Regions from separate parts of the Duganella sp. Root198D2 genome, predicted to be linked through region 1. Evidence: predicted binding sites of a transcription regulator. Region 1 holds the regulator's gene; the other holds the start of a gene.
What was found. The regulator FNR, encoded in region 1, switches genes on or off when oxygen is low (the NO sensors DNR and NnrR bind a similar motif). The targets are predictions, from matches to a motif close to TTGATNNNNATCAA.

Region 1 (9,881 bases):
ATATCGTCGAAGCGGATCTTGGTCAGCGCGGTGCCGTGGCCGGTCCCGCGGCGCGGGTCAGCGTTGACGATGTCCACCAGTTCGCGCACCGAATGCACGCCATCACCGACCACGTGTGGCGGATCGCGGCGCGCAGCAGCGACCAGTTTGTTACCGATCACCAGCAGGCGGAAGTCGTGGCCGGCCAGGAAGCGTTCGACCATGATGTCGTCGCGGAATTCCTTGGCGGCGTTGTAAGCGGCGATGGTTTGCTCGCGGGTGGTGATGTTGACCGTCACGCCCTTGCCCTGGTTGCCATCCTTCGGCTTGACCACGACCGGCAGGCCGATCTCCAGCGCAGCTTTCCACGCGTCTTCCGCGTTTTCGGCGGTGCGGCCGGTTGGAACAGGCACGCCGGCGGCGTCCAGCAGTTTCTTGGTCAGTTCCTTGTCCTGCGCGATGGTTTCGGCAATCGCGCTGGTGCTGTCCATTTCAGCAGCCTGGATACGGCGCTGTTTCGAACCCCAGCCAAAGCTCACCATCGAGCCTTCGGTCATGCGGCGGAACGGGATCTTGCGTGCCACGGCGGCATGCACAATGGAACCGGTCGACGGTCCCAGGCGCACGTCTTCATCCAGCTCGTGCAGTTCATGCAGTGCCGCGGCCAGGTCGAACGGAGTGTCGTCGACCGCAGCCTTGATCAGCTTTTCCGCCCATTCCATGGCCAGGCGGCCCACCGCTTCTTCGGTATATTCGACCACCGTCTGGTAGATGCCGTCTTCCAGCGTCTGGGTGGTGCGGCTGAAGGTCACCGGGCAGCCGGCTTCGGCTTGCAGGCCCAGGGCGGCCAGTTCCAGCACATGCGCCATCGGGATGGTGTCGGCGTGGCCGTCCGGCTGCAGCTGCGCCAGGCGTGGGAAGCGGGTGCGCAGGCGCACTTCGAAACCAGGGATCTTGTCGACGGAGCGTTCTTCCGGCGTGCAGGACACGATGGCCTCAACAGCCGTATGGTGGCTCCACAGATTTGGGCCGCGCAGAGCGCGGAGGCGAATAACTTCCATTCCTGGTAATCCTTAGTTTTTCTTGGTATTCCACTCGAAGGTGCGCAGCGCAGCGCCGATCAGGTCCGGCGACAGGCCCATGGCCCAGCCGGCGCCAATCGCGGCCAATACTGCTTCCTTACGGTCTTCCCCGCTGGCCGGCAGGCAGGACGGCGGCAGCACCGCCAGCTCGTCGCGGCCGGCCGCCATGACGAAACCGCCATCGCGCAGGAACACGGCGCGGCCGCCATCCTGGCGGTGCGAATCGATCGCCGGCACGTGTTCATCGGTGCCGTAGAAGATCACGTCGCCGTCGCACAGCTCGGCCATTTCCACCACTTGCGCATCGGAAGCGTTCAGGACGGCTGCGCCCTCAGGCAGCACCACATCGACCTGGGTGCGCAGCACGCCATACATCTGTTCCGGGGTGTTGATGTAGAACTCGCCCAGTTCTTCATGGCCGGCGGCGTCGGTGACCACGCCCACCATGCACTTGTCGTAGGAGAAGCCTTCGCTCAGGACCATGCGGCCGGAATTGGCGAAGACTGCCGCTTCCACGTTCTTGTTCAGCAGCAGGCGTTCGCCGGACTCCCATTCGGACAACGGACCGCGCGCCACATTGCGGCCGTTCAAATACACGCCCTGGTCGGTCGCGGTGCCGACGTAGCGGCCGCTCATTTGCAGCAGCCAGCCGATCAGGCGTGCGATCAGCGCGTTCTGGCGGCTGCCGGCCACACCCACGATCGGGATGCGGCCATCGTCGTCTTCGGCGAACAGCTGGTCCGCAATCGCGTGGCCAACCGGGCGCGCCACACCGCCGGCAGCTGGCTTCAAGTGGGCCAGCAGGCCTGGGCTTGCGTTCACTTCGATGATGGCGCCGCCCTGCTCTTCCAGCGGCCTGGAGATGTCGGCGGCAACCAGGTCGATGCCGGCGATGTCCAGGCCGATGGTGCGTGCCGCCAGCGCTGCCATTTCAGCAACTGCCGGGTGCACCAGGTCGGTCACGTCGTTGGCGACATTGCCGTTCACCTGGATCAGCACCTTGCGGCCCGTTTCCACCACGCTGTCCGGCGTCAGCCCCTGGCGCTTCAGGTCCAGCAGCACTTCTTCGGATTCGCGCGGCTGCACGATGTTCAGGGGGAATTCCTCGGTCGTGCCGCGGCGCGGGTCGGTGTTGATCTGGCTGTCCACCAGTGCCTGCACCGAGGACTTGCCGTCGCCGGTCACCCACAGCGATTCGCCCATGGAAGCAGCGACCATGCGGCGGCCCACCACCAGCAGGCGGTGCTCGTTACCGACGATGAATTTCTCAACGATCACGCTCTTGCTGCCGCCGCGCGCAACCGCGATATCGTAGGCAGCGCGCACGTCGGTTTCGGTCATCAGGTTCAGCGACACGCCACGGCCATGGTTGCCGTCGTACGGCTTGACGGCCACCGGCAGGCCGATGTCCTGCGCTTCTTCCCACGCTTCGTCGGCGCTCTTGACCAGGGTTCCTTCGGGCACCGGCACGCCAACGGACTTCAGCAAGTCCTTGGTCATGTCCTTGTCGGAGGCGATGCCTTCCGCGATGGCCGAGGTGTTGTCGGTTTCCGCGGTCCAGATGCGGCGCTGGCGCGCGCCGTGGCCCAGTTGCACCAGGTTGCCGTCGGTCAGGCGGATGTGCGGGATCTTGCGGTCGGTTGCAGCATCCACGATGGAGGCGGTCGATGGGCCCAGGCACAGCGATTCGACCATCGAGGTCAATTTTGCAACGGTGGCGGCCAGGTCGTATGGCTTGTCGTCGATGGCTGCCATCAGCAAGTCCTTGCCGGCAGCCAGTGCGGCACGGCCAACCTGCTCCTGGCGGGTGCGGAATGCCATTTTATAAATACCGCTGCCTTCGGCGGTCTGGCGCGTCTTGCCAAAGCCGGTACGCATACCGGCCAGGTTTTGCAATTCCAGCACCACGTGCTCGAGGATATGGCCGGCGTAAGTGCCGTCGCGCAGCCGCTCGAGGAAGCCGCCACGCTCACCGACGCCGCAGCGATGCTCGACCAGGCCTGGCAGCAAGGCGGTCAAGCGCTCATAAAAACCGGGGAGTTTGTTGGAGGGGTAGTTTTCAAGCTCGCCGATATCCAGCCAGGCCTCGATCACCGGGCGATAGGTCCAGATGTTCGGTCCGCGCAGGTGTGTTACACGGAGAAACTCTATGTCTTTCTTTTTTGTCATGTTTTAGCTCTTGTACCTCTTGCGGTATACTCCGCCCGTCCTTCTATTTTCCCACTGTTTCGCAATTCTTGCCACTTGGCAAAGAGTGCCGGAGTCTGATCCACAATGATAACAAACCAACTTTCCTCTGAGCTCAGCCTGACAGAACTTCCCGACAGGTGGCGCACAGAGTTACCAGCGCTCGCACCCGAAGAAAACGTACTCAGCGCGCTGGAGGTTGACCTAGACTCCAAGCTTCACTTCAACAAAGGCCTGGTGCTCCTCACGGAGCGCCGCATTATGGCACGCGCACCCGGTGAAACGGTATGGCGAGATTGGACTTATCACGCCGGCATGTCGCTAAAACTGCACGATCACGCCGGCGTCGGCCACCTGGAGCTGGTGGATGCCGCACAGCGCCTGGCTGCGTGGCGCTTCACGCTGGGCCAGAACCTGCTGGCGCTGCGCCTGTCGGAAAACTTCCCGCGCCTGCTGGAGGCACACCTGAACGGCAAGCCGCTGCAGCAGGTCGAACAGAACGCCTGCCCCACCTGCAAGGCGCCGCTGGAAGCCGACCAGGAAGAATGCCCGGTCTGCACCAAGGTGGTCCACACGCCGCCGTCCACCTGGACCCTGTTCCGCCTGTGGCGCTTTGCGCGGCCGTACCAATGGCAGCTGGCACTGGGTTTTGCAATGATGCTGCTGTCGACCGGCGCGCACCTGATCCCGCCCTACATCATCATGCCGCTGACGGACAACGTGCTGATCCCTTACCAGAACGGCAAGCCGGTCGAGCACATGCTGGTGGTGCAGTACATGGCCGCCCTGACCGGCGCCGCTGTCCTGGCCTGGATCTTCGGCTGGGCCAAGACCTATGTGCTGGCCCTGGTTTCCGAGCGCATTGGCGCCGACCTGCGCACCACCACGTACGAACACCTGCTGCGCATGTCGCTCGAGTACTTCGGCGGCAAGCGCACCGGCGACCTGATGTCGCGCATCGGCTCCGAGTCGGACCGCATCTGCGTCTTCCTGTCCTTGCACCTGCTGGATTTCGCCTCCGACGTCCTGATGATCATCATGACCGGCCTGATCCTGTTCACCATCGATCCATGGCTGGCTGTTGCCACCCTGCTGCCGCTGCCATTCATCGCCTGGATGATCCACCTGGTGCGCGACAGGCTGCGCACCGGCTTTGAAAAGATCGACCGCGTGTGGGGTGAAGTGACCAACGTGCTGGCCGATACCATTCCCGGCATCCGCGTGGTGAAAGCCTTTGCACAGGAAACCCGCGAAGCGACCCGCTTCCGCACAGCCAACAGGCACAACCTGGCTGTCAACGATAAGCTGAACAAGGTATGGTCGCTGTTCTCGCCGACCGTGTCGTTCCTGACCGAGCTGGGCATCCTGGTGATCTATGTGTTCGGCATCTGGATGATCTCCAAGCACAACATCACGGTCGGTGTATTGAGCTCCTTCGTCCTCTACGCCAACCGCTTCTACGGCAAGCTCGATTCCATGAGCCGCATCGTGTCGGTGACGCAGAAATCCGCTTCCGCAGCCAAGCGCATCTTCGACATCCTGGACCACGTTTCGAGCGTGCCGGATCCGGTGCAGCCGGCAAAAGTGGAGAAAGTGCGCGGCGACATCACCCTGCGCGAAGTGGGCTTCCGCTATGGCAACCGCGCCGTCAACCGCGGCGTCAACCTCGAGATCAAGGCCGGAGAAATGATCGGCCTGGTGGGCCATTCAGGCTCGGGCAAATCGACCCTGGTCAACCTGATCTGCCGCTTCTACGATGTGGCTGAAGGCGCGATCCTGCTTGATGGCCAGGACATCCGCAACTTCGCCGTGTCCGACTACCGCCGCAATATCGGCCTCGTGCTGCAGGAGCCATTCCTGTTCTTCGGCACCATCGCGGAAAACATCGCCTACGGCAAACCGGAAGCGAGCCGCGAAGACATCATGAAGGCGGCCCGCGCAGCCCACGCCCACGACTTCATCCTGCGCCTGCCGCAGGGTTACGATTCCATGGTGGGTGAACGCGGCCAGGGCCTGTCGGGCGGCGAGCGCCAGCGTATTTCGATTGCGCGCGCCCTGCTGATCGATCCGCGCATCCTGATCCTGGACGAGGCCACGGCTTCGGTCGACTCGGAAACCGAGAAAGAAATCCAGAAGGCGCTGGACAACCTGGTTGCCGGCCGTACCACGATTGCGATCGCCCACCGCCTGTCCACGCTGCAGCGCGCGAACCGCCTGGTGGTGATGGACCGCGGCAAGGTCGTCGAGGAAGGCCCGCACGAGGAACTGATGGCCAGGGAAGGCGCCTACTACCGCCTCTACCAGGCGCAGGCACGTAACGTCGATACCGACATGGATGACAAAGCAAAGAGCCGTGAAGATGATTAATTTTACTTTGAGCCGGGACAGCTTCGGCAAGCTGAACCTGATCGACGCCAACGGCGTATTGCATGAAGGCGTGTCGCCGGTCCGTGCGTTTCCCATCCAGGCACCGGAAGAAGGCCTGTCGCTGGTGAATATCGACGGCAAGGAAGTGGCCTGGCTGGATCGCATTTCCGACCTGTCGCCCGCAGTGGCCGACATCGTGCGCGAAGAGCTGGCCGGCCGCGAATTCATGCCGGAGATTAAGCGGATCGTGGACGTGGGCAGCTTTGCCTGCCCTTCCACCTGGAGCGTCGACACCGACCGCGGCGCAACAAGCTTCGTGCTGCGCGGCGAGGAAGACATCCGCCGCATCGGCAGCGTTTCGCTCCTGGTGTCGGACAGCCATGGCATCCACTTCCTGATCCGCGACCAGTTCGCCCTGGATAAGCACAGCAAGAAGATCCTGGACCGCTTCCTGTAAGAGTTGACCTGGATCATGTGCCCGCCTGTTGCCAGGCGGCACAATTGCGGTTCGACCCTACTGGAGAACCCCATGGATTCCGTCGTCTTCGGCCCCGACCTCGCACTGGGCATCCCGGTTCTCGACCAGTCGCACCGCATTGTCTTCGACATGCTCGATGCAATGGCGGGCCTGCCGCGGCCTGCCTTCGACCAAGCGTGCCGTGAACTGACAATGAAGAAGCAAGCACCCGCGACATCATCCGCACCTTGCCGGACTGGATCGAAGCGCACATCAACACCATGGACCTGGCGCTGGCAGTTGCGGTATCGCGCTTAGAGTAATAAAGTGCTTGACTTGGAGCGCGCTCTAACTTCTACGATCACCCCATGGAATCGCACCTGAGCATTGATGAAGTCGCCAAACGCACCGGCCTCACGGCCTACACCCTCCGCTACTACGAGCGCATCGGGCTGATTGCCCCGGTCCACCGTGCAGCGGGCGGCCAGCGTCGCTATGCGGCATCGGACCTCGCCTGGATCGAATTCCTGCTGCGTTTGCGCACGACCCATATGCCAATTGGCAAGATGCAGTCGTTCGCCACCCTTCGCGGCGCTGGGGACTCGACGGTGCCGCAACGGCGCCGGATGCTGGAGGCACACCTGCAGGACGTTCTCGCCGAGATCGAGGCGATGCAACAATCCGCTGCATCATTGCAGGCCAAGATCGCGTATTACCGCACCCTGGAGCAGTCCCTGGCGTCGCATCCAACCACTGATGGAGGACATGCCAATGAACACCGAAAGCCGCTACGAGCGCGGGCTCGCAAAACTGCATGAAGTCGACGGCCAGGCCGGCGACCGCGTGGTGCAAAGCCTGCAGGATATTGCCCCGGACTTCGCTCGCTACCTGATCGAATTCCCGTTTGGAGACATCTATTCACGCCCTGGCCTCGACCTGAAATCGCGCGAAATCGCCGTGCTGGCGGCACTGACGGCCATGGGCAACGCCGCGCCCCAGCTCAAGGTCCATATCCGCGCCGCGCTGAACGTCGGCGTAAGCCGCGAAGAAATCGTGGAGACCATCATGCAGATGGCGGTCTACGCCGGTTTCCCGGCCGCCCTCAATGGCTTAATGGCCGCCAAGGAAGTCTTTGCACAGTAGTCAGCAAAGCTGAAGCTTGCCAGTCCGGGTGGTGCAGGCGGGTCAGACCCTTGGGTCTGACCCTGGTTTGCCGGGTTGGATTTTCTCGCATGGCGCTGACAAGCTTCTGCCATCCGACGCACAAAGCACACGCCGGTAAACCAGGGTCTGACCCAAGGGTCAGACCCGCTCCGCGGCGGTCGCTGGCTCGAGGGTGCTCGTCACGCAAATCCAGGAAGAACTATAAAAAAGGGGCAGCGAAAGCTGCCCCATACACCCCCTACAGGTGATACAACCGGTTCGTGGATCAGGCGACTGCGAGTTCTTGCGCCATGCCGCCGGAAGACATGTTTTCCAGCTTGGCGCGGTCGATAATGCGCAGGTCGCGGTTGCTCAGGACAATGGAGCCGTCCTGGCGCAGGCGCGCCAGCTGGCGGCTGACGCTTTCCACGGTCAGGCCCAGGTAGCCGCCGATGTCTTCACGCGACATGCGCAGCTGGAAGCTGGTCGAAGAGTAGCCGCGCTGGGCGTAGCGGCCGGCCAGGTTCAACAGGAACATGGCAAGGCGCTGTTCGGCGCGCATATGGCTCAGGAACAGCATCACCGATTGTTCGCGCTGGATCTCGCGGCTCATGGTGCGGTGGAATTGCTGCAGCAGGCCAGGGATCTGCATTACCAGCTCTTGCAGGCGGTTGAACGGGATCTCGCAGACTTCGCTGTCTTCCAGCGCCACGGCGTTACAGGAATGCTGGCCATTGCCGATCGCCTCCATGCCCAGCAGGTCGCCGGCCATATGGAAGCCGCCAATCGTCTGCTCGCCGCGCTGGTTCACCTGCACAGTCTTGAAGTGGCCGAAGCGCACGGCATACAGGCTGTGGAAGCTGTCGCCGGTCTTGTACAGCGGCTCGTCGCGGCTCACGCGGCGGCGGCGGGAAATGATCTGGTCAAGGCGGGCAACATCTTCGTCGGCCAGGCCTTGCGGCAGGCAGAGTCGGTTGAAGCTGCACAGCGAGCATTTCGCTGCGGCAGGTGCGCAAGTTTTAGTGGCGTTTGCAGGGGTGATTGGGATGACCGGGCTCATGATGCTGCTCCTTGTTTTCGATGTAAGGAGTATCGCGCCCCGCACCATTTCCCGGTATCAAGCTTCCTGTGTAGTTGCCGTAGTGCTTCCCCTACAGCGCATCAGATCAAGCCATGCTCGAGGGCATAGCGGGTCAGCTCAGCATTGCTGGACATGCCCAATTTCTCGAGGATGCGGCTGCGATAGGTTGTCACGGTGTTAGGACTGAGGTGTAGTTTTTCCCCGATGCGCACCAGCGACTCGCCCTGGGCAATCAGCTTGAAAACTTCCAGCTCGCGGTTCGACAGCTCCTCATGGTCGCCGCTTGGGCCGCCGCCCACCAGGGTTGCCAATTTCTCAAGCAATGCCGGACTGACATGTTTGCCGCCGGATGCCGCCTTGCGCACCGCCTCGATCAGCGTCGAGGTCGGGGCATCCTTGGTCAGGTAGCCCGAAGCGCCCGACTTCAGCGCCCGCACCGCGTAAATCTCCTCCGAATAGGTGCTCAGGACCAGCACCGCCATGCGCGGGCATTCGCCGCGCAGCGTTTTGAGCAGGTCCAGGCCATTCTTGCCCGGCATCTTGATGTCCACCAGCGCCACGTCGAAACTGCGTTCACCCACGCGCTGCATCGCTTCCACTGCATTGCCGGCTTCGCCTTCCACGCTGATGTCCGGCGCCGTACCCAGCATCAGGCGCACGCCATTGCGTGCGATCGCATGGTCGTCAACCAGCAAAACGGTGATCTTGTCACCCATTCCTGTCCTCCAAAGGCAGGCGCAGCTGCAGGGTGGTACCCTGCCCGGCCTTGCCGCCGATAGTCAATTCGCCGGCGAAGCGGCGCGTGCGCTCGTGCATGCCGAACAGGCCCCAGGATTCGCGGTCGGACAAGCCGGCGCTCTCGATGCCCTTGCCGTTGTCTTCCACCCGCAGCACCACGTTCTCGCCGTCGGTATCGACGATGACGCGCGCCACGCTTGCTTCGGCATGGCGCACCACATTGGTCAGCGCTTCCTGCGCTACGCGGAACAGCATGGTGCTGCGCTCCGCATCCAGTTCGAGCGCCTGCGCCTCGGGCGTGATATTGCAGCTGCATTGCAGGCCGCTGCGCTGCGCCACCTGTTCCGCGTACCATTCCAGCGCCGGCCAGATGCCCAACTGGTCCAGAACGCTGGGGCGCAGGTCGGTGATCACGCGACGCACGGTTTCAATGGCATCCTGCGCCAGCTTGGCGGCATCCTTCAGCAAAGGGTCCGATTGCTCTCCGCCGCGTTCTATCGCGACCGAGATATACGCCTTGATGCCGGTCAGCAGCCCGCCCAGCTCGTCGTGGATTTCCTGCGCGATTCGCGTGCGTTCGTGTTCCTTCAGCTTTTCCTGGTACGCCGCCAGTTCGCGCAGCTCCTTCTGCGATTGGCGCAGCACCTGTTCGGCCGTCTGCTTTTCGTCGATCAGGCGCTGTTCGCGCAGCAGGCGCTCGATGGCCCCGGCCAGGAAGTCGAGGTAACGGCCGTCGCTATCCTTGACCAGGTAGTCGCGCGCGCCGCGGCGCATGGCTTCGGCCGCCACGGTGGCGCTGTCGGCGCCGGTCAGCATCATCACCGGGATATTCGGCTGGGGCTCGCCG
Region 2 (9,881 bases), on a different contig from region 1:
CATCGAGCAGGGTGCGGTGAAGACCGACCTTTGGCAGCGCACCTCCGTGCCGAATGTCCTTTGCGCAGGCGAGGGCACCGGCGTCGGCGGCGTCGACCTGGCCCTGGTTGAAGGCAGGATCGCCGGCCTGGCGGCTTGCGGCGAAGGTATGTCGCAGGAGCTGTTCACCGAGCGCGCCAAATGGCAAGGCTTTGGCGCCCGGCTCGCCCGCGCCTTCTCCCTGCGCCAGGATCTGCGCAAGCTGGCGCAAGCCGACACCATCGTTTGCCGCTGCGAAGACGTCTGCCACGACGAACTTCGCGAGCACGCGAGCTGGCGCAGTGCCAAGCTGCACACCCGCTGCGGCATGGGGCCCTGCCAGGGCCGCATCTGCGGCAACGCAACTGATTTCCTGTACGGATGGCGTCCGGACGCCGTGCGTACACCGATCTCGCCGGCACGTGCCGGCAGCATTATCACCCTCGAACCTCACAAGGAGACTTGAAATGGCAGCAATCAAATGGGAAGGCGTATTCCCTGCAGTAACCACCAAATTCCACGCGAATGAGGAGCTGGACCACGCAGAAATGGAGAAGCACTTCTCCTTCATGATCGACAGCGGCTGCCACGGCCTGGTGACCTGCGGTTCCCTGGGCGAAGCAAGCACCCTGTCCTTTGAAGAGAAGCTGGCCGTCGCCAAGACCGCCGTCAAGGTAGCGAACGGCCGCGTGCCGGTGCTGGCCAACGTCAGCGAAACCCGCACCGCCAATGCCGAGCGCTATGTGCAGGAAGCGCGCGACCTGGGCGTGGACGGCTTCATGGTAATGCCTTCCGTGCTGTACGCAGCCGACGCTTTCGAAGCCAAGGCCAACCTGCGCGTGATCGCCAAGGCCGCCAAGCTGCCGATCATGGTGTACAACAACCCTGTGACCTACAAGGTCGACCTGACCCCGGCCGACTTCAAGGAATTGTCGGATTGCGAAGAACTGGAATCGATCAAGGAATCGACCGACAATATCCGTCGCGTGACCGACCTGCGTAACGTCGTGGGCGACCGCTACGCCATCTTCATGGGGGTGGACGACCTGGCCTTCGAAGGCCTGGCACTCGGCGCCGACGGCCTGCTGGCCGGCCTGGTGGTCGCATTCCCGAAAGAGACCGTGGCCCTGTACAACCTGGTGAAAGCCGGCCGCCTGGCCGAAGCCCTGAAACTGTACCAGTGGTTCATGCCGCTGCTGCACCTCGACGTTTCGACCAAGCTGGTGCAGAATCTGAAACTGGTGGAAGCACTGGTCGGTGTCGGCAATGAAAACGTTCGCCGCCCACGCCAGCCACTGCGCGGCGCTGACCGCGAGTTCGTGGTGCAGGTGGTGCAGCAGGCACTGGCAACCCGTCCCGACGTCAGCGCTTACCTCTGAGGTCAAGCCATGCCGGGGACGAATGCCGATCAATTATGTAAGAAGCCTGACAGGGCGGCAGCGCGCCGCCCAGGCTAATCGCCACCTCGGCATCGCCCTGGCCTTCGTGGCCGGGGCAGCCAACGCCGGCGGCTTCCTCGCCGTCAAGCAGTACACCTCGCACATGACAGGCATCCTGTCATCGGCTGCCGACGACATGGCACTGGGCGCCATTGATGCTGCCCTGGACTGTGCCGGCGCCTTGCTGGCATTTGTCGCCGGCGCAGCCTGTTGCGCCATCCTGGTCAATTTTGCCCGCCGCCGCCAGCTTCACAGCGAGTTCGCCCTGCCGCTGCTGGTGGAAGCAATCCTGCTACTGGCGTTTGGGGTGATGGGGGCGCGCTTGCAGGCGATCGACGTGATCGTTTTGCCGGCCACGGTGATGCTGCTGTGCTTCATGATGGGCTTGCAGAATGCCGTGATCACCAAACTGTCCAACTCCGAAATTCGGACCACCCATATGACCGGCATTGTGACCGATCTGGGCATCGAGGCCGGGAAGGCGCTTTACTGGAATCGCGACGACCAGGCTGTGCCGCGCGTGGGCGCCGACTGGCGGCGGGTGAAGATCCTCGCTTCGCTGGTGTCTTCCTTTTTCATTGGCGCGCTGGCCGGGGCGTTCGGCTTCAAGGCCGTGGGCTTCGGCGCGGTGCTGCCGCTGGCCTTCGTGCTGCTGGCCATGGCGGCAGTGCCGATCTACGACGACCTGGTTGCGGTCCGACGCTAGCCTTCGCGGAACACCAGTACCGGGATCTTGCTGTGCGTGAGCACTTTTTGCGTCTGGCTGCCCAGCATCAGGCTGGCCAGGCCGCTGCGCCCGCGCGATGCCATGGCAATCAGGTCGCAGTTGCGCTGCAGGGCGGTGGAAACGATGGCCGAATGCGGCTGCTCGGCGTGCACTTCGAGCGTGGTGCAATCCACGTTCAAAGTATGGGCCTGGCGCGCGATATCGGCCAGGATCGTGTTCTCGGTCGGCGCGGCGGCTACGCTGGCCAGTGCCGGTTCTTCCGGAAGCACGTGAACCGCCGTGACGCGCGCGCCGCTTTCGCGGGCCATGCGCAGGGCGGCATTCACTGCCAGTTGCGAAGCGGCGGAGCCGTCGCTTGGAATCAGTATGTGGCGAAACATCTCTTGAACTCTCCTTCAGGTGCCGCAGTCTAAAGTGTTCCGCCACATCCCTGCAACTTCTCAGGCGGTGCGCAGTGTACCTGGGGTGCGGCGGGCATCGATGCTCAGGCTACCGGCGCCGAAGGCAGCAATCTGCAGCAGGCCTCCAGCCATCGCCAGGTTCTTCATCAGGTGGATCATCTGGTTCTGGTCAGCGATTGCGCTGTGGAAGATCAGGCCAGTCACGATCGAGAATGCGGCCAGCGCCAGTGCCACAGGGCGGGTGTACAAGCCGGCAATCAGCAACAGGCCGCCGACTAGTTCGATGCCGATGGCGCCAGCCAGCGCGAGTTCAGGGAACGGCAGGCCCATGGCATTGATGTAGCCGAGGGTGGCGCCCGGATTGGCGATCTTTCCTATGCCGCTCATGACGAAGATGGCAGCCATCAGGATACGGCCGGCGAGTGGCAGGATGGAGGTGTTGGTCTGGTTGTTCATGGTGTGGCTCCTTCAGGGAATGTGTTGTTGATGGAGTCATCTTATGTCGCGCAGACATATTCCGGAAGCCAATATATTTAGATGAGATGTATCGTTAATTCAGATTGATTGTTCTTGCAGCAATTGCGCCAACTGTTGCCTTAGTTTGGCATTGGAGGGCTGGCTATGCGGATGGCCGGCGTTTTCCACGGCGACCGCCAGTGGCAGGTCCATGGCGCCCAGGTGGCCGAGGAACCAGCGCGGCAGGCGTTCGAGCAGGGTGCGGGCACCGGTCGGGTCGGCTTGTGCAACGGGCAGCGCGTGCTGCAAGGCAGCCAGCGCCCGGCGGTGGGCGGCGCGGTGTTCGTGCTCGGCGGGGTAGTAAAGCTGGTCCATCAAGGCTTCCTCTTCGGCGAAGTCGAGGGACAGGGCGCTCAGCAGCTCGGCGATGCGGCTGGGTAGCGAACTATTTTCAGAGTCGATGGTTGCGTGAATCGCTTGCAGCAGGGCGCGGTGGGAAGCATCCATCTCGGCCACGCCAGTTTCCAGCAGCGGGCTCCATTCGAGGCGTTGCATGGCGGTCTCCTTGTCTATTTCGCCAGTTTCGCCCGGCGGAGACAGGGATTCCATGACACAGATCAATCGGCACCTCGTTCACTTTCCCCACCAGGAAGTCGTTCTCCCTGTTTTCTTGTTGATGGAAACGTACAGTTCCGAGCCGGGCCTGGGTGGTTCAATGGCGTCTTCGACGACGAAGATCCACTCTTGCTTGTTTTGGCGTATGAGATCAACAGAAACCCTTGTCGCTGTGCTCCGAGCGCTTCCGGTATTCGCTGATCGCGACATTCTCAGCTTCGGGCACAGTCAGTTTGGCTTCCTGCACCCGTGGAGGACTTGCTGCCGACGATGCAATACATGAACTCGCAAGCAGAAGCCCGGCCAGCTGCCGCATGAATATAGTTCCAGTTTCGATCATGTCCCCCGTGCTTTTAGCAGTGATTGATAGCGCGCAATGAGTTCGGCGCTAACTTCTCCGAGCGGAACTTTGGAAAGGAAGTCGCTTTCCAACGCAACATCGAAGGCCCCTGGTGGCAGCTGATAACCGACAAGCATCTCCAGCGCCTGCTCAACGGCTTGATAGTTCGCCATTTTGAGGCAGATGCGGATTTTCACGCCCAGTACCTGGCGGACCAGGTCACTTGAATCCATTGCCACTACCAGCGCCTTCTCGATATGGTTAAAAGCCTTCTCGAGATTTTCATCGTAGTAATGGAAGTGTTCGGCCAGACCGAGCCATCCCTCAACACGTGACTCGTCTATGGCGATTTGCGCGCGCCGCGCCGCCTCGGCCTTGACCAGATCATTTTGGAATGCATACAGTGAGGCGAAGTCGCCCTGAACCCCGAAAATCTCGTCTCGAGTGGTAGCGAGAAGGCGAAGCTCCTGTAAGTCCCGTTCGACTTCCTGGAATCGCTCCCCAATAAGGGCAGTCATCCATTTCTGCCGTAATGCGCAAGCTTTTTCTTCAAAGTCGGATGTCATTGTTCTAGTGCGCTAATTACAATACGGCAGAATATTAGCTCTCTCCCTAAGAACATGGAAAAAATACTGATCGTAACAGGCGCCAGCCGCGGCATTGGCGCTGCCATTGCGCGCCGGGCGGCGGTGGATGGCTGGGTGGTGGCCGTCAATTACCAGCGCGATGCTGCTGCGGCGGCGCGGGTAGTGGCGGCCATTGAGGCGGCCGGTGGCCGCGCGCTGGCGGTGCAGGCGGATGTGGCGCGCGATGAGGATATCGAGCGGCTTTTTGCCACCGTTGAACGTGAACTGGGACCGGTCTCGGGGCTGGTGAATAATGCCGGCATCACCGGCGGGCTGGGCACGTTTGCGGATGCCAATCCGGCGACTGTGGAGCAGGTGTTCCGCACCAATGTACTGGGCCTGATGCAGGCCAGTCGCCGTGCGCTGGCCACTTTCCGCCAGCATGGGCAGGGCGGGGTGATCGTCAATATCAGTTCGACCGCGGCCACCGCAGGCAGTCCGAACGAGTACGTAACCTACGCAGCCAGCAAAGCGGCAGTCGATACCTTCACCATGGGCCTCGGCAAAGAGCTTGCGCCCGAGGGCATCCGCGTGTGCGGCGTGGCGCCGGGGACCACGCACACTGATATCCACGCTACCTCCGGCGACGCGGGACGTCCGGCGCGGGTGGCAAGCCGCATCCCGATGGGGCGCGTGGGCGAGCCGGAGGAAATCGCGGAAGTGGCGGTGTGGCTGTTGTCGCCTGCGGCGCGCTACGTCACGGGCACGACCATCCGCGTTTCGGGTGGCGCCTGAGTTTTGCTAGTACCAGTCGGCAGGCAATAGCTGGCCAGTGGTGACATCCAGGTGTTTGTACGGCGGTACGCCGGTCCAGTCGGTCAGGTTAAAGACGGTATTCGAGTCGTTCAGTTTTCTTACTTCGACGGTGGAGACGGTCAGCGGTGTCTTTGGCTTGCACACGCTTGGCGGCACTGAGGGACGGACGAAATAGACTGCGCTTTCAGTCGTTGTCGAAGCGTTGCTGACTCGCGTCGCAGTGACAGGATTGCCGTCGCCATTTCCCTGGACTAATAATGCGGTCTCGACGCTGATGCCGATGCCACGGGCGGTCTTCATCCCGCTGGCGGAAGCTGGCAGTACGCCACCGCTGCATCCCAAGGTTCCGCCAGGGATGCTTGTTGGCGCGACGATTCTGGAAATGAAGGAGATGAAGCGACCCATGCGATCGCGGCTGTCGAAGTGAGAGTCAAAAATCAAACTCTCCAATGCCGGCGGTGCGAGAAACCCGCCTTGCAGGCTCAAAGGAGACGGGTCGAACGTGATGTCCTTATAGTAAGGATCAAGCATCGCTTCTTCCGACGTCGCAGATTTATACAGCGCGGAATAGTCGAATTGACCAAGTACCGCCAAGCCGGCGCTTGTACCACCGATGGGAACGTTCTTCTTCATCAGTGCTATTAAAGTCTGCTCGAGCGCAGTACCTTTCCAGAAGCGGATGTAGTGGCTCTGGTCGCCGCCTGCGATAAAGACGACGTTGGCCTTGGCGACAATGGCATTGACAGCTTCGTTATTGGCGGCCTTGACACTCGGAATCACCAGCGTTTCCACTGATGTCAGGCCCAAAGCGGCACCGCCCACCCACATCTCAGCGATGTTGCCGGAAGTCGACAGGGCTTCATCACTGTAATAGACGTATGGGTTGTAGCCATCTGAGCCGGTTGCCCGGATGACGACGAATCGTCCTCCGCTGCCGGGTTCAATCCCGGCCCGCTTGATCAGCCAACGAAAGGCCGGGTCTACGTCGGGCCCGCCCCCCATCAATACGAAGGACGGCGTTGGGCGGGACGACGGCGCAGTTACCGGGGCATTGACGTTTCCTGTAGCGAAATAGGAATAGAGCGGGATCGGTTTCGCCGGTTCAAATACGGGCTCCGCAAAAGCCGAACTGGATGAAAGGAGCGACATTAAAGCCAGCACGATTCCGCTTGTCGCTTTTGGGCTGACTGCGCGCCGCCGCGTGGCACCGATAGAGAGTATGAGCAAACCGCCGAGCATCAAGGCGCTGGTTGGCGGCTCAGGCACCGCCGTAACGCCGAAGGTCAGCGTGCCGAAATTCCAGATACCTTCAGGCTCGTCAAATCCAAGATCCTTGAAGCCATCGTGAAACTCAAGGCGCAGGATGCCATCGAGAGCAAGTTGAAAAATCAAGCCCAGGTTGCCCAGGCCCTGGAATCCAGCGTAGTCCATCGTGCCGTCAAAATCGTCGCCGCTGCCAGGGGTAAAAGTAACCCCGTTGCCGGCTGAGTCGCTGAACGTGAGCTGCATTTCGGAGAGGTAGCTTCCAGCAAAACTTGTGAGGTTAATGTCCCACTTGACGCTCGTAATTGACGCACCGGGCCCAACATAAAGATCCCGAACGATATTGCTGGCTGCACCTCTCTCATCATTATCCAGGACACCTGCAACGTTCACTGGCAGGCTCAACGGCTTTGCGTGTGCCAAGCCAAGACCCATTGTTGTAGAAACCACAATCAAAACCAGCAAGCGTTGCAAGCACTTTACGTTCATCATGATTTCTTCCCTGGATGGATAGACCTCGATGAGGCAACGTTACCATATATTAAATTTTTGATGTCAAATTAATAAAAATCTATCGGGGCGGGGCGGATCTATCGGGATGTTTTACCAGTCAATCGATAGCAACCGCGACGCCATGCGCGGCCAGCACAAGGAGCTCAGTTCATCGCGCGAAGCCCAGCGGAAGCCGTCGGCTTCCGGTGTTGGTTCGCCGGTACGCTGGTGGGGGAAGAAGCTGGTGCAGCGCAGGTGATCGAGGCTGCATAACTGGTCGCCGACCTCCACCTTAAACAGGTGCAGGCGCTTGTCTGGGCGGTAATCGAATTCTCCCAGGTCTTCAAACAGGCCGGCATCGAAGTCCAGTCCCGCCTCTTCGAACAGTTCGCGCCGCGCCGATTGTAATGGCGTTTCGCCGCGGTCTTGCAGTCCTTTGGGAATGTCCCAGCTGGCGGTGCCGGTGACATGGCAAAGCAATACTTGGCGGGCTGAATTGAGCACCAGGGTGCCACATGAAATTTGCTGCATGTCCTTGTTTCCTTTGCTTTTTCACCACATTTTACTATTCCGTAACCGCTAGTAAAGGTACTCTAGGGAAACTTCTCGACAGTCACAAAGCACTGTTATAAAGTGTGAGAATTCAGAAGGCGTGCCCCCAACGCCCGGTCTCATTACCCAACCCCAAAACAATCGCGCACGCATGCCGACAAGGCAGGCGGCGTTGTTTTATTGCCGACGTTTCTTGCCAAGAGGGCCATTATGCCAAAGCTGCACCAGTCGCCTGTCCTGATCGCTGTCGCCGGAGTACTGCTCGCGCAGTCCGCCGCGCATGCCGGCCATACGGAGGGACAGGACGGCAGCTGGACTTTTGGCGGCTTCGGCACCCTGAGCGCGGTCCATTCGAGCGAAAAGCAGGCCGACTATGCGGCCAATCCGTTGAATCCCGGCGAGGCCGGCGCGACGCGCGACTGGAGCTATGCGGTGGATAGCCGCCTTGGCACGCAGCTTACGTACAACGGCGGCCACTGGTCGGCTGTACTGCAGGTAGTGGCCGAGCGTAACCTCACGCATTCGTGGACGCCAAAGGTCGAGTGGGCGAATGTGCAATACCAGGTATCGCCGGAACTGAGCCTGCGCGTCGGCCGTATTGCGCTGCCGCTGTTCCTGTCGGGCGATTACCGCAAGGCCAGCTACGCGCTGACTTCCGTACGCACGCCGGTCGAACTGTACGCCGCGCTCCCGATCAGCAATAGCGATGGCATCGACGCCAGCTACCGTTGGACGTTCGGCAATGTGAAGAACACGACACAAGTGCTGTTCGGCGGTACCAGCGTGCCCTTGTCGGACGACACCCGCGTCAAGGCGCACAGGCTGGCCGGTATTTCCAACACCAGCACCGCCGGTGCGCTGACGGTGCGCGCCACCGCCATCCAGGGCGAACTGGAAACGCCGCTGCTGCAGGAACTGTTCTCCGCCATCCGCCAGTTTGGACCGCAAGGCGAAGTGCTGGCACGCCGCTACGAACCGGACCGCAAACGTACCACGGTACTGAGCATTGGCGCCTCCTATGATCCCGGCAACTGGTTTGTGATGGGCGAAATAGGGCGCATCAACGCCCGCTCCATGCTGGGCGATAAAACCGCAGGCTATGCCAGCGGAGGTTACCGCCTGGGCAGCTTCACGCCTTTCGCCACTGTCAGCAAGGTGGTTGCGAACACGCCGAACCGCGTCGCGGGCCTGGACCTGTCGATGCTGCCCCCGCCATATGCTGCGCCTGGCCAGCGCCTGAATATGGAACTGAATGGCTTGCTTAGCATGATTGCGGAACAGGACAGCACCAGCCTTGGCCTGCGCTGGGACGCCACCGGCAACACTGCCCTCAAGCTGCAATTTGACCATGTGCGCCCGCGCAGCGGCACCAGCGGCACGCTGTCGAACATCCAGCCGGGCTACCGTTATGGCCGCAGCTTCGGCGTGGTCAGCGCCTCGCTGGACTTCGTGTTCTGACAGGGAGTTCGCCATGATCAGGAAACTCCTTTGCTGCGTGCTACTGGTGCTGCTTGCCGGCGCCGCCGCCGCCGCCGAACTGGTGGTGGTGGTGTCGGCGCGCAGCCCGATTACGACCCTGCGCGTGGAGCAGGTGGCCGATATCTTCCTTTCCGAGGCAACGCGCTTTCCCGATGGCGGCGAAGTGGTAGCACTCGACCAGCCGATCGGCTCCCCGCTGCGCGACGACTTTTACCTGAAGGTTGCCAACCGCAGCCCGGCGCTGATGAAGGCTTACTGGACCAAGAAGATCTTCACCGGCCGCGGCCAGCCGCCACGCGAATTGCCCAACAGCCAGGCGGTGCGCAAACTGGTGGCGGATAATCCAACCCTGATCGGCTACATCGACCGCAACTCGCTCGATGCCAGCGTTCGTCCTGTCCTGGTGTTGCATTGAATATGAAACGCTGGTTGCGCATGTGCCTTGAGACGCAAGTCTCGCTGCCCCTGTTCACTATCGTCCTGTTGGCCGTGGTATGGGGCACCACGCTGCACTTCATCGACAGCGAAGCCGCGGCTTCGCGCGAACTGGCCGCCGAATCGGCCAGTGAACTGATCGCTACTTACGAAGCGCAGGTGGCGCGCAGCATCAACGGCATCGAACAGACCTTGCAGCTTTTGAAATACAGTGCCGAGAGCCAGGGCGCGAACGGTGCCTTGCCGGAACTGCAGGCGCACGGCCTGCTGCCGTCCGGCCTG

Region 2: the regulator FNR is predicted to act here: its motif matches at 3,649-3,662, upstream of ASE26_RS21265 (hemerythrin domain-containing protein).

The regions. Positions count from the first base shown of each region.
Region 1 is NZ_LMIC01000013.1:15,383-25,263, reverse strand. It holds gene cphA (cyanophycin synthetase) at 1-1,040, opposite strand, end outside; gene cphA (cyanophycin synthetase) at 1,053-3,230, opposite strand; gene ASE26_RS14740 (ABC transporter ATP-binding protein) at 3,336-5,615, shown strand; gene ASE26_RS14735 (DUF1854 domain-containing protein) at 5,608-6,072, shown strand; gene ASE26_RS14730 (hypothetical protein) at 6,145-6,390, shown strand; gene ASE26_RS14725 (MerR family transcriptional regulator) at 6,441-6,890, shown strand; gene ASE26_RS14720 (carboxymuconolactone decarboxylase family protein) at 6,844-7,215, shown strand; gene fnr (fumarate/nitrate reduction transcriptional regulator Fnr) at 7,502-8,275, opposite strand; gene ASE26_RS14710 (response regulator transcription factor) at 8,377-9,012, opposite strand; gene ASE26_RS14705 (response regulator) at 9,005-9,881, opposite strand, start outside.
Region 2 is NZ_LMIC01000034.1:252,381-262,261, forward strand. It holds gene ASE26_RS21240 (FAD/NAD(P)-binding oxidoreductase) at 1-484, shown strand, start outside; gene ASE26_RS21245 (dihydrodipicolinate synthase family protein) at 486-1,397, shown strand; gene ASE26_RS21250 (YoaK family protein) at 1,420-2,163, shown strand; gene ASE26_RS21255 (universal stress protein) at 2,160-2,564, opposite strand; gene ASE26_RS21260 (DoxX family protein) at 2,625-3,041, opposite strand; gene ASE26_RS21265 (hemerythrin domain-containing protein) at 3,141-3,596, opposite strand; gene ASE26_RS21270 (hypothetical protein) at 3,993-4,562, opposite strand; gene ASE26_RS21275 (SDR family oxidoreductase) at 4,617-5,357, shown strand; gene ASE26_RS21280 (Type 1 glutamine amidotransferase-like domain-containing protein) at 5,364-7,133, opposite strand; gene ASE26_RS21285 (NUDIX hydrolase) at 7,245-7,664, opposite strand; gene ASE26_RS21290 (hypothetical protein) at 7,896-9,143, shown strand; gene ASE26_RS21295 (hypothetical protein) at 9,157-9,579, shown strand; gene ASE26_RS21300 (EAL domain-containing protein) at 9,582-9,881, shown strand, end outside.